Linked DNA regions of Methanococcus maripaludis. The protein of the gene in region 3 binds, or shares a complex with, the protein of the main gene of each other region. Links are inferred from orthologs where the notes say so. Each region holds a gene or a part of one and is shown on either strand. Other genes may lie near its edges.

The links. Proteins that work in one complex are often made in the same cells at the same time.
Region 1: HNP90_RS07230 (region 3) and HNP90_RS00790 share a complex: the UniProt entries of both Methanocaldococcus jannaschii proteins name them as parts of the RNA polymerase complex. The link is inferred for Methanococcus maripaludis from one-to-one orthologs.
Region 2: HNP90_RS07230 (region 3) and HNP90_RS00955 share a complex: the UniProt entries of both Methanocaldococcus jannaschii proteins name them as parts of the RNA polymerase complex. The link is inferred for Methanococcus maripaludis from one-to-one orthologs.

What each region holds. Positions count from the first base shown.
Region 1 is NZ_JACDUL010000001.1:150,789-153,614, reverse strand. Bases 1-2,771 are described here. They hold HNP90_RS00790 (DNA-directed RNA polymerase subunit K), read right to left. Parts: upstream 1,589-2,771; coding sequence 1,412-1,588; downstream 1-1,411. Other genes in these bases: HNP90_RS00770 (50S ribosomal protein L13), read right to left, coding at 2,399-2,771; HNP90_RS00775 (30S ribosomal protein S9), read right to left, coding at 1,981-2,385; HNP90_RS00780 (DNA-directed RNA polymerase subunit N), read right to left, coding at 1,736-1,942; HNP90_RS00795 (phosphopyruvate hydratase family protein), read right to left, coding at 445-1,380; HNP90_RS00800 (4Fe-4S dicluster domain-containing protein), read right to left, coding at 209-397. Outside these bases: more of HNP90_RS00770, read right to left, coding at 2,772-2,812. UniProt on the Methanocaldococcus jannaschii protein: DNA-dependent RNA polymerase (RNAP) catalyzes the transcription of DNA into RNA using the four ribonucleoside triphosphates as substrates.
Region 2 is NZ_JACDUL010000001.1:180,234-183,060, forward strand. What follows is about bases 56-2,827. They hold HNP90_RS00955 (DNA-directed RNA polymerase subunit H), read left to right. Parts: upstream 56-1,209; coding sequence 1,210-1,446; downstream 1,447-2,827. Other genes in these bases: HNP90_RS00950 (homocysteine biosynthesis protein), read right to left, coding at 56-956; HNP90_RS00960 (DNA-directed RNA polymerase subunit B''), read left to right, coding at 1,530-2,827. In the rest of the region: more of HNP90_RS00950, read right to left, coding at 1-55. UniProt on the Methanocaldococcus jannaschii protein: DNA-dependent RNA polymerase (RNAP) catalyzes the transcription of DNA into RNA using the four ribonucleoside triphosphates as substrates.
Region 3 is NZ_JACDUL010000003.1:359,880-363,065, reverse strand. What follows is about bases 157-3,035. They hold HNP90_RS07230 (RNA polymerase Rpb4 family protein), read right to left. Parts: upstream 1,819-3,035; coding sequence 1,495-1,818; downstream 157-1,494. Other genes in these bases: HNP90_RS07220 (tRNA pseudouridine(54/55) synthase Pus10), read right to left, coding at 2,246-3,035; HNP90_RS07225 (50S ribosomal protein L21e), read right to left, coding at 1,867-2,160; HNP90_RS07235 (DUF655 domain-containing protein), read right to left, coding at 809-1,393; HNP90_RS07240 (glycosyltransferase family 4 protein), read right to left, coding at 157-789. Also shown: more of HNP90_RS07240, read right to left, coding at 1-156; more of HNP90_RS07220, read right to left, coding at 3,036-3,186. UniProt on the Methanocaldococcus jannaschii protein: DNA-dependent RNA polymerase (RNAP) catalyzes the transcription of DNA into RNA using the four ribonucleoside triphosphates as substrates. This subunit is less well bound than the others.

The DNA.
Region 1 (2,826 bases), on a different replicon or contig from region 3:
TGTAAAACAAAAAGCAAAACTCGCACTTCTAGAAGGCGTTGAAATTGGAGATTATGTGCTGATCCACACAGGATACGCGCTTGAAAAAATGAGTGAAGACGAAGCAAAATTGAGTTTAGATGCATGGGAAGAATTGTTCGATGTACTCGATGAAATGGACGGAGTTAAAAAAGAAAATTCCGAATAATTTAAGTTAAAAAATAAATATTTAGTCTTCTTTTACAGTTATTGCATTAGTTGGGCATACATCAACGCATACCATGCACAGTGTGCAGTCTGATTCTCTTGCAACAACTACTTTGTTCCCTTGAATTTCAAAAACTTCTACAGGGCAGGTATTTACACATTCAGCGCATTCTGGGCCTTTACATTTATCGTAATCAATTACAACACTCATATTATCCCCTCATTTTTTTTACAGTATATTTTTTAAAAGTTAAAGTATTAAAATCTTGTAATATTGGGGCTGTTTAAAATCCTTTCAATGTTCCAGATTTCGTTTAATACTTTTGAGTTTATATTTGCACGTAAAAATGGAACTTTAAATCCAATTGCTAAGTGCGGGAATGAGGTGTTGTTTCCGGAAATCGTCGGAGTTAATCCTTTTTCAACCGTGTAATTGATATAATAATTCATTTCGGTAAGAGTTCCCATGGAATAAGGGTCTATTTTCGAAAAATCCGCTTCTTCATCGATATTTTCAGTACACAATATTCCATCGAATTCAATTATTTCAGAACTTTCTAAATAATCGAGTTCCTCAATTTCTTTTTTAAATTCGGAGATTTTTGCACCGGATAAAATTTCGATATCTTCATCTTCAGAAATGTTTGAAATAATTTCTTTGAATTTTCCAATATCTTTAAAAATATCTTTAGAAACGTACTCCCCGTAGTTATTTCTAAAATCGTATTCTTCAGAGAGTTCAGATAATATTTTATTGTAGATATAGATCATTTCGCCAATTGATTCTGCCATTGGAATAGTCAAAAGCTGGTTTATTCCGTCTGAAACTAAAGAACATCCTACAATTGGAAGGTTTGTAGATAATACTCCACCAATATGCTTAAATAATGGAATTTCAACGCTGTTTGCAGCGGCTCTTGCAACACTCAAAGAAGTGCCCATTGTAACCTTGGGACTGTCTACGGATGTATCACATATTATTGAATCAATAATATCTTGATCATAAGCAGGATAGCCAACAAGTTCTGGAGCAATTACATTTTCGACGTCAGAAATTACATAGTCTGGATTTTCCGCATCTATTACATCGTAACCAATACCTTTATTGGTCAATGTAGCGATCCTTACTTGAATTTTTGAGTCTTTAAAAACCTTCTTTGCAGTTATTCTTTTTATGGATGTACTGTTTTCCACGAAAATCCCCCAAAGAGTTTAAAATAGTTAATTAATTTTTTTTGACTTGTTTTTTAACACACAGTGGGAGTTTACCCTGCTTTATTTCATCTTCAGCTAAGTTTAATGACGAAGTTCTGTCTGATTCGATTGTGAGTGGAGCACCGTCAGAAATTTGGAGGGATCTTGCACCAACTAATCGTGCAGTTTCAAATTTAGTTAATTTCATAAAATCACCCAAGAGGACTTTATAGATTAATAAAAAGTGGGGCCGCCGAGATTCGAACTCGGGTTGCACGCCCCCCAGACGCACAGGATGGCCAGGCTACCCCACGGCCCCGTCTGAATAGATAGGTAATCAGTAAATAATAAATAATTATTTGTATTCGACGATATCGTCAAATAATTCTCTGTCGTTGTCCAATCTGTGGGATGCGAACATTCTTCTACAACAGTATTTTTTAACTTCTAAGTCGTTTAAAATTTCTTCCGGGTTTTCGCCATCTTTAAGTCTAGTTCTGTATTCTTCATAGACTTCCGAAATTACAGCTCCACAGGAAAAACATCTGATTGGAAATATCACTATTACCACCTAAAAAACGTAAAGGGAAAGAAAAATAATTATCTGTATGATTTTTGTCTTTTAGCTCTTGGACCTTTTGAAGACTTACTTGGTTTGTGTGGTTCAGTTCTTCTTGCATCACTGACAAGTAATGTTCTGTCGTAACTTAAGAATTTTTCTTTCAATTCCATTTTACCAGTAAATTCAACAATAGCCTTACCTAAAGCGGTTCTTGTAGCATCCATTTGGCTTACGATACCGCCACCTTTAACATCAATATCTACATCAATGTTGCTTAAAGCTTCGCCTGCTAAGATAACAGGTTCCATTAATTTCATTTTGATGTATTTAGGTTCCATTAATTCTAATGGTTTTTTGTTAATTCTGATTTTACCGCTACCTTCTTTTGCAGTAGCTCTTGCGATTGCGGTTCTTCTTTTACCTACTGTGTGGACTACTTTCACACTTTCACCTCAATTAGAATTTAGCGCCTAAGAATTGGCTCAATTCTCCAACGGTTACATATTTGATTGTGTTTGGTTCGCTACCTAAGTTAATGTCGATAGAAACTCCTTCAGGAACTCCAACTTCAATTTTAATGTTTTTGAAAGCTTCTACTCCTCTAGGTTTTTTGTATGGGAGCATTCCTCTGATAACTCTTCTTACGATGTCGTCAGGCCTTCTTGGATATTTTGGACCCATTTTTTTAGGGTTTGAAATACTTTTTCTAGTTCTGAGTTGTACATATTTTTGGAATATGTATTCTTTGTTTCCAGTCATAATTGCTTTTTCAGCGTTTACAACGGTTACTTCTTCACCGCTTAATGCAAGTTTAGCAACGTATGAAGCTAATCTTCCAACAACTGCATTTTCAGCGTTTACAACAACCATAATTCCACCTTCGT
Region 2 (2,827 bases), on a different replicon or contig from region 3:
GCCTGTTTGTAATTAGTAACGCCCAGTTCAGGCCTATCCCTTCTAGGAATTCCGTAATCTAAAATCGGAACTGAGATATCTTCGTCTTTTATTGCACATGTTTTTGCAATTTCCGCGTTTAATACTGGAATCGGGATTCCAATTCCCATGTAAAGCGTGCTTCCATATTTAGGAATTGTTGCGCCCCTTAAATATTTAGTACTCATTTCTTTTAAGTCACCTTGAACCATTAAAGTTCCAAATCCACCATTTGGACTGTGTTGGGTTCCAGCACCGGTAATATACCCTTGTGCACCGCCTAAAAATATTTTTGTACCCATTCCTATAGTATTGTAAGTTTTTGTTTCCGTGTTAAAATCATTTTGTAGTGGGTTTAATTGGCCTGCACCAGAATAATTTAAGTTTCCAAATTCTGGAAGCAGTGCCCCCATGTAAGTGTATATTTTTTCTTCAGTACTGTTCGTAGCTCCGTTGTATGACTGGTAGCAATTTCTTGGATTTACCAAAATTGCCTGATTTAAATCATCTAGGGTTATTGTTGTTGAAACTTTTTTTCTAGGGTAACAGTCCGTTGTATAACCTTCAGCAACAAGCTCGATTTCTTTTCCTGCTACAAGGTCTTCAAGTACGTGAGAACCGCCGTATGAAATATCGATATCATCATCGCTATTAGTTTGAGCAGCCCCTAAATACGCATCAACTGCTGCAAGTCCAGAATATGCCTCAACACCATTCAAATATGTCTTGTACATTTTTATTGGTGGATCGGAGTGTCCAAAATTTAAAAATGCTCCGCTTGAACACATCGCTCCAAATGTACCTGTCGTAACTACATCTATTTCAACTGCCGCTTTTTCCGCACCCAGTTCGTCGACTATATCGATCATCTCTTCTGCAGTAACCACAACTGCATCGCCATTTCGTATCTTCTCATTAATTTCGTGAACGGTTTTCAAAATATCAACCTTAATTTTATATATTTAAAGCAGTGAATGTATAATATCTGGACAATAATCCATCGGGTTAGCTCTAGAGTATATATACACTATAATATATAACCGTATCACTATTTTGCTAACTTGAAATAATTTTAGAAATATATATAAAGATAGAAAATAATATATATGAGTTACCACTATTTTTCATGATATTAATATTATACGCATAAATTTATTTTTATAACTATTTTAAACAAATGGAGGCCAAACTGTGAAAGTATCATCACATGCAATGGTTCCGACACATGAGATTATTCCAAGAGAAGAAATACCCCTTTTACTCGAAAAATACAATATAAAATTGCAGCAATTGCCTAAATTGCTCGATACCGATCCACTTGTGCTCGAAGTTGAAGCAGCTCCTGGAGACGTTTTAAAAATAACAAGAATGAGTCCTACTGCAGGCGAAAGCACCTATTACAGATTAGTAATAGCAACTTCACTCTAAATTGCTGGTTAATACCTGCTAAATATTTTTTAAAATTTAAAATAAGCTATTATTCCTTTATCTAAAATCTATGGGGGAAAATCATGGAGTCCCGTGTCGTTGTTGATGCATTTTTTAAAGAAAACAGTTTAGTAAAACACCACATCGATTCCTACGATGATTTTGTGAAAAATAAAATTCAAAAGATCATCGATGAGGTAACTGGTGTCGAAACAGAAATTAAAGGAGGATACAAAGTATCCTTTGATAAAGTGAGAGTTACAAAACCAATAAATAAAGAAGCTGACGGTTCTGTAAAAGAAATAACACCTATGGAAGCGAGAATTAGAAACCTTGCATACTCTGCACCGCTTTACCTTGAAATGATACCGACAGTTGGCGAAGATGAAGAAGAAAAAGTGTTATCTCCTGTTGAAGTTTACATTGGAGAACTTCCGGTAATGCTTGGTTCAGAAATCTGCCACTTGTGCGGAAAATCAGAAGAAGAATTAATAAAATACGGCGAAGACACAAAAGATCCTTTAGGTTATTTTATTGTTAACGGTTCTGAAAAAGCAGTTGTTGCTCAGGAAGACCTTATTCCTAACAGAATTATATGTGAAAAGGTAGAAAAAAACAATAAAATCGTAGATATCGCAAAAGTATTTTCAACCAGACATGGATTTAGGGCATTATGTACTGTTGAGAGAAACCCAGATGGGTTATTAAATGTTTCATTCCCGGGAATGCCTAGCACAATTCCACTAGTTATATTGATGAGAGCACTTGGTGCAGAATCAGATAGGGAGATTATCGAATTAATTTCAGACGAACCAACAGTTGTCATGCAGTTAATTGCAAACTTACAGGAAGCAAGAGAAGAGCATGCAATAAACACGACTGAAGATGCACTCGAACATATCGGAAAAAGAGTAGCTCCAGGACAGCCTAAAGAGTACAAGTTAAAAAGAGCAGAAACTATTCTTTGCAACTATTTATTGCCACACATGGGCGTAGAATCTGCAAAATTAGGTGCTAAATGTAAATACCTTGGAAGAATGGCTAAAAATTCAATCGAACTCTACTTAGGATTAAGGGTTGAAGATGATAAGGACCACTATTCAAACAAAAGGTTAAAATTAGCTGGAGACTTGATGGAAGATTTATTTAGACATTCATTCAACCAGTTGATTAAAGATATCAAATATCAGCTCGAAAGACAAGCAATAAGAAACAAAGAACCTTCAATTCAAGCTGCAGTTAGAAGTGATGTTTTAACTGAAAGAATGAGACATGCGATGGCTACTGGAAACTGGGTAGGTGGAAGAACTGGGGTATCCCAACTTCTCGATAGGACCAGTTACCTTGCAACAGTATCCCAATTAAGAAGAGTTGTATCCCC
Region 3 (3,186 bases):
TTCTGAAACTGAGGGAAGTATTAAAAAGCTGCAATTTTTTAAATACTCTGAAACTTCGGCTTGTGTTTTTGGTCCAAGTAATTCAACGTTTTTAATTTCGTTTAATTTTATAAAATCCAATATTTTATTATATAATGGACCATTACCAATAATTTTAAACGTAAAATCGATATTTTTGATACTTTCTAAAAAATAAAAGATTCCCTTCTGTTCAACAAGGGATCCGACAAATAATCCGTAATCGCAATCATTATTCGAAGGATTAAATAATTCTTCATCAAATCCGTTGTATATAACGTTCGAATCAATATTAAAATTTGTTTTTAAATTAGTTTTTAAAAATTCGCTAACACATATTATTTTTTCGGAATTGTTAAGTGCATATTCAAAAAAATATTTTCCAAAAGTGTTTTTTGAGAGATTCAATACATCGCTTCCATGAAGTGTCAAAACTGTTGGAATATTGCATTTTTTTCCTAAAACTGCCCCTAAAAAACCCTGTGGTGCTGCATAGTGGCTGTGGATTAAATCTATTTTTTCATTCTTAATTATTTTTTTTCCGAGTTTATATCCATTTAAAATGTAGCTTGGGCCCCTTAATTTTGAAAAGTACGGAATTTTATGGACTGTAACATTTTCAAAAGAATTTTCAATGGTGACATCAAAATTGTAGTTTAAAATATGAAATTCAAAAGAGTCAATTTTGTTTAAATTTTTTATTAAATTTTCAACGTGGATTGAAATTCCACCAATAAATGGATAGTATATTGAAGGAAGTAATATTTTCAAAATAACACCAAAAAAGAGATTAGTGGCTAATTTTCCACTTTACAAAGATATAATGTTTTTGAGGTTCTTTTAATTCCTCTTCAATTCTTTTTGCGAGTGGATCAACTATATTTTTCCTAACTCTATCTTCAAAATCCTTAAAGCTTTCAAATTTTTTTATTTCCCTTTCTTCGATTACTTTCCACATTGATGTTTTACCAATTCCTGGAAGTAACTGTAATGTGTGCATTCTGTTTGTAAGTGGCCCACAATTATTTAAAAATTCAACGAATCTTTCTTCCTGGGCTTTAACTGCTTCTTTTATTACGTGAAGAAGTTCAGTTTTTGCAGTAGGGGTTAGTTGGTCGTATTTTAACATTTTTGATACGAACTCTACTTTTTCCCTTTTTCCCTTGCCGATATAGAGTTTTTCTGCAAGATCTGCAACCTGATTATCCTTAAATGTTAATTCCATCATTACAAACTGTTTTTCACCAAAAGCTTGTGCAATCGGTTTTTTTTGGTGAAGTGGCCTAGTATCGTCAGGGTACCCATATTCTAAGAAGTCCAAAACGTATGCGTATTCTTCAAACTCTCGTTTATTTTGTTCATGCCCCTCTCTCATACTTACACCTATCAAATGTTGGAAATTAAAATAACATTACTTAATATCGAGTTAATTCAATAAAAAACTAATTGTTTCAATAATAAAATGGTAGAAAAGCGTTATTTGAATTTACTAACTACTTCTAAAATGTCGTCCTTGTTTTCAGGAACATCGACTCTGTAAAATATGATTTTCAGGTCTTCTTCTGTTTCTGGAAGTAAGTCTATAATTTTAACTGCCATTTTTTCAGTTAGCCCTAAATTTGTGAGCTGTTCAAACATGGTGTCAGCATCTTCTTTACTTATTGTTGAAAATTTTCTTAAATAGTCGAGTGAACAACCGTGTTCGTACGATAATTCGTCAAAACCTGCTCTTTCATCCATAATTTCGGTTGCATGAGCAATTGTTGTGTACTTTTCGGAAATAATTTCTTTTCCAATCATAATCTCCCTCAAAACAGATTAGTCTAAAAAAAAGATATCTAAAAATAATTATAATTTAGATTCTCTTAAGTGTTGCGGTCTAGCAATAATGTCTTTGTATTTTCCGCCATCTTTTACTCTAACTAAGAATGATCTTCCTCTTTGAGCAACAACAACTCCAGTTTTACCGTGGAATTTTGGGTGCGGCATTCCTTTCTGTACTGAAGGGTCGAGTACTACGTGAACTCTGTCTCCTTCGGTGTAGCATTTTAAAGCTCTTGTTAACGGAGCCATTCCTTTCTGTCTTGGGTGTTTCTGAAGTTTATATCTTGTTTTGCTTCTAAATCCTTCACTTTTTTGCATAGTTATTCCTCCTAATGTGTTTCATGAACATAATTGGCATAGTGTCTATCCTTTTTTTCACTACCAATATATAACCATTTCTATTTTAGATATTTTCTACATCATCATAGTCGTGAACATCCAAAACATCTAAAAATTTACAGATGCATTTATTGTTTAGCAATTCCGAAACGGAAGGGGTAGTTCTCCCTTCATCGCTGCTAATGAGTTCTTTGATGTATAATCCGCCATCGCAGAATATCTTAAGTTCAAAGTTATAATCATCAATCATATGCGGCCAAGCTTTATATACCTTACGTACACGCACGAGGTCAGCCCTTCGATGTGAGACCCTATCGGGCGTCCTTTGGTCAATTACTAAATCTTCGAGTTTATTTACTAATTCAGCCACTTCTTCACTCGACACTTTTTCGTCGCACTCAACTTGAGCAAGATATGTTTTTTTATGGGGCTCATTTTTGAAGAAGTGAACGTCTTTTTTAAGGCCGTATTCGACATTTAGTATTTCAACAGTCTCAGATGCATTAACTTTTGAAGCAAGTTCTTCTAAATTAACTTTTCTTACCTTTGGCTCTTTTATTTCAATTACAAAAGGCCTTCCATTTCCAAGCATTCTAACATCAATGTCTTCTCGCCCTGCACCGTGAAGTGCTTCTGAACTTCCTTTCATAACATCCATAAACGGTTCTGCAATGATTTCTTCAACTGAAGTCATGTACTGTTTTCCAGTGAAGTTACATTTTTCACAGCCTTTTCCTTTGCAAGACCTGCAATGCCAGTGGCTTTGCGGAATTCCTCTAACTAGCTTTTTATATCTTCCTTTGATAAATACGGGGTTTACTTGAAGTGTAACTTTTTGATTGTATGGATTTACCATGACTACGATATCAGGATTTTCCTTGTCAACTCGTCTTTTAACTAATGGTACTACTACTTTTCCAAGTTCTCTTCCAAATTCCTGCCTTATACTTTCCATAAATGGAGTTTCAATCTCATTTTCAAGTTCTTTAAATCTTTTTGGAAGTT